DNA from 2 places in the Bradyrhizobium sp. BR2003 genome. Region 2 is predicted to be linked to the other one. Evidence: riboswitches for the same ligand, from Rfam matches in the RefSeq annotation. Region 2 holds a riboswitch; the other holds the start of a gene.
The links. A riboswitch is a leader RNA that binds a small molecule or an ion and turns the genes downstream of it on or off. The one in region 2 is predicted to bind ZMP and ZTP.

Region 1: another riboswitch for ZMP and ZTP. It lies ahead of E2I15_RS04060 (bifunctional 5,10-methylenetetrahydrofolate dehydrogenase/5,10-methenyltetrahydrofolate cyclohydrolase); the one in region 2 lies ahead of glyA (serine hydroxymethyltransferase).

What each region holds. Positions count from the first base shown of each region.
Region 1 is NZ_SMYJ01000008.1:340,847-343,792, forward strand. Features, by position in the region: gene E2I15_RS04050 (hypothetical protein) at 1-481, shown strand, start outside; gene E2I15_RS04055 (hypothetical protein) at 602-1,009, opposite strand; ZMP/ZTP riboswitch at 1,228-1,307, shown strand; gene E2I15_RS04060 (bifunctional 5,10-methylenetetrahydrofolate dehydrogenase/5,10-methenyltetrahydrofolate cyclohydrolase) at 1,323-2,186, shown strand; gene E2I15_RS04065 (MaoC/PaaZ C-terminal domain-containing protein) at 2,315-2,806, shown strand; gene E2I15_RS39685 (zinc-ribbon domain containing protein) at 2,922-2,946, shown strand, end outside.
Region 2 is NZ_SMYJ01000009.1:333,754-336,699, reverse strand. Features, by position in the region: gene E2I15_RS06045 (sensor histidine kinase) at 1-273, shown strand, start outside; gene E2I15_RS06040 (response regulator transcription factor) at 270-932, shown strand; ZMP/ZTP riboswitch at 1,016-1,101, shown strand; gene glyA (serine hydroxymethyltransferase) at 1,138-2,409, shown strand.

The DNA of each region.
Region 1 (2,946 bases), on a different contig from region 2:
GCTGCTCTTCGTCGTCAATGTCATCGTGCCGCAGGAGGCCGTGGTTGGCGGCCAGAACCAGGGCCTGTCGTCGCCGGGCGTCGACAAGACCATGGTGCGCATCAAGTCGATCCAGAAATTGCCCGAGCGGGTGGTCTACGACACCAATTTGCCGACCATTGTTCCGGCGCAGGTCAACGCGGTTGCCGCGGCGGTGCCGTCGGCTACGGGCGACGCGTCGGCGCAAGCCCGCGTCCGCAATACGTTCGCCCAGTTCATTCCGCCGGAGAAGGCTGACGCGCAGAAGGTCGCGGCCGAGGCAAAGCCGGCCGAGCAGCCCGCGCAGGCCCAGCCTCAGGCGCCGAAGAAGCGCAAGGTCGCGCGCTACCATGCCCATCCCCAGCAGCCGATGCGTCTGGCACAGCCCGGCATGTATCAGCCCTACCGCGTCGCGCAGCAGCAGCCGCGCATGGGCTTCTTCGGTGGCTTCGGCACCTGGTAAGAAAGGCCGCCCGCAGCCGGCAATCGATCCGCCGCCGCAAGCACTTGCGGCGGCATTTTCATGTCCGCGATCGGGCGGGGGGCCGGATCCGCGACGGCGTCCGAGCGCCGCCCGCTACCTTTAGCGCGGCAGGCGCGGAATCTTGTCCGCGAAGCCGTTATAGCAGGTCAGCCGCTCGTCCTCTTCCTTCACGAAGCGGCAGTCGTTGACGCCCTTGGCCGGGACGGCCTTCGGCTTCGGCTGCGGCTTGAAGATCTCGTCGTAGCAGATCAGCCGTTCCTTGGTGGCGTCGTCGATGTCCTGACAGGCCTGAAGCTTCTGGGCGACCGATTGCGGCTTGGCGGGCGCGGCAGGCTTCTCGCCCTTCTTGGCGGCCGACTTCTTGCCGACCTGGACCAGCGGCTTGTCGCCGACCATCGGCTGCGAGGTCGCCGCCGGCTTGTCGGCGTCGGCGGGGGCCGGCGTGGTGCCTTGGGCAAGCGCGGCAGCCGGGCAGAAGAGCGCCAGCGCGAGGATGATATGCTTCATGTCGAAAATGTCCGAAATGGCGTGATGACCGGAAGGGATGGCGCCGGGGATCGGAAAAGCCCGGCAAGCGCCGAGACTTAACGCAAGTCTTGCCCGAATCCTACCCCCAGACGTGACCTGCCCGGCACCGATCCACCGGCAAAAGCGAGGGTAATTCGTCGCCGCTCGACCGCGGGGGAGAGCGTGATTGCCTTTGCGGGGCCGGGCGGCTATGACCACGCCATCTGCGCGACTGGCGCTTGGATGGACCACCATCGGGGAGCGCAGAGACTGAACGCCGCGCGCCTGGGCACCGCTTCGAAACGGAGGTGCCATGACGGCGAACATTCTCGATGGGCATGCACATGCCCAAATTGTCATCGACAAGATTGCTGGCGAACTCGACCGGCTGCCTCGCGCGCCGGGGCTTGCGGTCGTGCTGGTCGGCTGCGACCCGGCGAGCCAGATCTATGTGCAGAGCAAGATCAGGATGGCCGAACGGCTCGGCCTGCGCGGCGAGGTCGCACGCCTGCCGGATGATGCCAGCGAGGCCGATCTGCTTGCCAGAGTGGAGACGCTCAATGCGCGCGACGATATCGACGGCATCCTCGTGCAGCTGCCGTTGCCGGCGCATATCGACGCCTTGCGCGTGATGGCGGCGGTCGATCCCGCCAAGGATGTCGACGGCCTGCACGCCCTGAACGCCGGCCGGCTGTTTCACGGCGACGATGCGCTGGTGCCGTGCACGCCGCTCGGCTGTCTCCGGCTGATCAAATCGACCCTGTCAGACCTCACCGGCGCGCATGCCGTGGTGATCGGCAGCTCCAACATCGTCGGCAAGCCGATGGCCGCGCTGCTGCTGCGGGAGCACGCGACCGTGACCCAGACCCATATCCACACCCGCGGCATCAGCAGGATCTGCCGCGACGCCGACATCCTGGTCAGCGCGGTGGGCAAGGCCGGCCTCGTGCGAGGCGACTGGATCAAGCCGCAGGCCATCGTCATCGATGTCGGCACCACGCGCGTCGAGAAGCCGGACGGCGGCTATGCGGTGAGCGGCGACGTCTCGTTCGACGAGGCGGTGCAGGTCGCCGGCGCGATCACGCCGGTGCCGCGCGGCGTCGGCCCGATGACGATCGCCTGCCTGATGGAGAACACGGTGAAGGCCGCAAAGGCGAGGGCGGCCCGGCTGCAATAGCGCGGGATGCCTGCGGCGATATGCGCGCGGCGGGTGTTGCTCGCGTATCGCGCGAAGCTTCATGACGTCCGGGGTAATGGAAAGCCCGCACCATTCGTCTAGCATCGCGCGACAGATGGAGGCGCGCGATGCTGTATGCGGAAGATCTCACCGAGGGCCAGACGTTCGAGCTTGGCAGCTACACGATCGGCGAGGCCGAGATCCTGGAGTTCGCCGGGAAATATGATCCGGTGCCGATCCATATCGATCCCGTCGCGGCTGCGGCAGGCCCGTTTGGCGGCCTGATCGCAAGCGGCTTCAACACCATTGCGATCTATCAGCGGCTCGTCGTGGAGGCGATCTGGACCAGGGTGGCGGGGATCGTCGGGCGGAGCTTCGAGATTCGCCTGCCGAGCCCGGTTCGCCCGGGATCGACGCTCACGGGCCAATCCCTGATCCAGAAGATCACCATCAGACCTGAGCGGCGCGACGCCGTCGTGATCTTCAAGACGGAGCTGGTCAACGACGAGCAGCGCCCGGTTCTTGTCCTCGTGCTCGACGCGCTGATCCACATGCGGCCAACGCCGCTATGTGCTCCCCGCACGCGATCTTGTGGTCGCGCAATGTTGCGGCAATTATGACAAGCTGGCGGCAGAACAGCAGCGCGTCAATGACGTCATCATCGACGAGGTCGTGCTGCCCGGTATTTAATTCGTCGATGCGCCGAAGGCATTCAACCCAAACGGATGTGCCGTCGTGAAACGCAGCAAGCAGACGCACG
Region 2 (2,946 bases):
ATGCTGCGGCTTGAGATGCACGAGGCGCCCCCCGGCGGCGGCAACAGCGCGATCGCGCTCGCGATCGACGATGACGGCCAGCCCGGCGATCCCGATCCCAAAGGCGATCCCCAGCTCAGGTCCGGCCTCGGCCTGCTCGGCATGCGCGAACGGGTCGCCGCGCTGGGCGGGCGGCTCAGCTTCGAGACCGGACAGCCCAGCGGCTCCTCGCTCCGCGTCATCGTTCCCGTCGCGGCCAGCCGAGAGGCTGCACCGGCGGAGCGCGCGGCATGAGCCATGCGGCACGAACCATCATGCTGGTCGACGACCACGCCGTCGTCCGGGAGGGCTACCGGGCGATGCTGCAGAAGCAGCCGGGCCTCTGCGTCGTCGCCGAAGCCTCCGACGGCGTCGAGGCCTACCGCCTCTACAAGGAGACCGGGCCCGACCTCGTCATCATGGACCTCTCGATGCCCGGCATCGGCGGCATCGAGGCCATCCGCCGCCTCCGGCAGTGGGACAGGCGCGCAAGAATCCTGGTGTTCACCATGCACCAGAACGCGGCCTTTGCCGTGCAGGCGATCCGCGCCGGCGCGAGCGGCTATGTCACCAAGACCAGCCCGCCGGAGACGCTGGTGCACGCCGTGATGGATGCGCTGTCGGGCAAGATCGCGATCAGCCCGGATATCGACCACGAGCTCGCGCTCAGCCACCTTGCCGGCGAGACGAAGGCTGCCGACCTCCTGACCGCGCGGGAATTCGAGGTGCTGCGGATGCTGCTCGCGGAAAACACCACCGAGGAAATCGCCGAGGCGCTGCACCTCAGCCCCAAGACGGTCGCGAACCTGCATTCCCTGATCAAGGACAAGCTCGGCGTCGGCACCGATATCGAGTTGGTCCGCCTCGCGCTGCGACAAGGCCTCCTGACGCAGCTCGATCTCGGCGAGCGCTGAGCCCGCGGCGGCGACAGCCAACTCTTGCGAGCGCGCCGGGGATTGGATAACCTTCTGCTCGCGATGAGTTCCGCAGGCTCATTCGCCCCTCGCGCGACTGGCGAGCTTACGTGGAATTGACCACGGTGAAGCGCGAAGGGTTCTAGCGCCGTTCGCCTGGGCAACCCGTTCAGCTGATGATCCAGCGTCTTAGGGAGCCCGGACCATGCCGTCATTCCGCAATGAACTCCACCTCAACGATTCGGAAGTTGCCCTTGCGCTCGAGGGCGAAGAGCGCCGCCAGCAAGACGGCGTCGAGCTGATTCCGTCGGAAAACTACACCTATCCCGAGGTTCTCGAGCTGCTTGGATCGGTGTTCACCAACAAGTATTCCGAGGGCTATCCGGGACGCCGCTATTACGGCGGCCAGGAATTTACCGACCAGATAGAGAACCTTGCCCGACAGCGAGCTTGCGCGCTGTTTCGCGCCGAACATGCCAACGTTCAGCCTCTGTCCGGGTCGCCAATGAACCAGGCCGTGTATCTGGGCCTGCTGCAGCCCGGCGATACGATATTGGCAATGGACCTGTCACACGGCGGCCATCTCACCCATGGCGCGCCGGTGTCGCACATGGGGCGGCTCTTCAACTTCGCCCGCTACAAGACGCAGCCATCAAACGGCGGCGCCATCGATTTCGATGCGCTCCGCGCCATGGCCCGGCACGTCCGTCCGAAGCTGGTGCTGTGCGGCTACAGCTCCTATCCGCGCGATTTGGATTATGCGTCCTTCAAGAGCATCGCCGATGAGGTGGGTGCACTGACCATGGCCGACGTCAGCCATTACGGCGGCCTGATCGCCGGCAACGCCTTGCGCAATCCGCTCGATGCGGGTTTCGACGTGATGACGACGACATCGCACAAGACGCTTCGGGGGCCGCGCGGCGGCATCGTTCTTTGTCGCCGGGAGTTCGCCGGCAAGATCGACGCATCGGTGTTCCCGGGATTGCAGGGAGGTCCGCACATGAACGTTGTGGCCGGAACCGCGGTCGCGCTGAAGAAGGCATCGACGTCCGATTTTCAGGCCCACGCAAGGCTGGTCATGCGCAACGCGAAGGTCCTGGCCGAAGCATTGATGGAACGCGGCATGACGTTGATCACCGGCGGAACCGACAATCACATGATGGTTGTGGATACGGTGGCCAGCGTCGGCCTGGACGGCGGCGCGGCCGAGAACATCCTCGACGCCGTCGGGATCACCGCAAACAAGCAGATCATTCCCGACGATCCGCGTCCGCCGCTCAAGCCGAGCGGCATTCGCCTCGGGACGCCGGCGGCGACCACGCGCGGCATGGGCGAGCCCGAAATGCGCCTTATCGCCGAACTCATTGCGGAATCCCTCCGGTCGAAGGGAGATGCAGCGGTCGTCAAGCGACTGAGATCGAACAGCGTCGAGATGTGCCGCGCTTTCCCCGTTCCGGGGATCGCGCCGCCCTCATAGGCGGCCGAGCCGCGCTCCTGTTCCGCGTTCGTCGCGTCGCTCGTCCGGGTGTGCGGCCTGCATGGGCACGTCATGAAGGTTCCCCGACAACGACCGGAACGGAAATTGATGCTGTTCGTTGGACCGCATGAATCTCGAAGACGGAGCGTTCAACCCGTGACCCGGAAAACCTTGCAAGCACGCTCGGAGCAGGCGCTCGTCGTCATCATTCTCAGCACCGGTGCGCTGATCGGTTACCTCGGCTTGGCGCTGTCCCGGATGTGAGAGCTACGCCCGGCGGGCACCAAGCCGCCGGCAAGCATCAAGCCGCCGGCAGGCATGCAGGCATCAAGTCGCTCGGTGCCCTGAAAGCTCGCGCGTGTGCCCGACGTGGCCCCCCCGCAAAAATATAGGTTGCAACGAAGAAAGCTCGGACAAATCATGTCGCGAGAAAGCGGATGTTTGACGCACAAGCGACAACACGCCCGGCGTCGTCCCGGCCTGGTGCGCAATTGCGCACGGGGGGCCGGGACGACTGCGGTGGATGTGGCGCGAGCT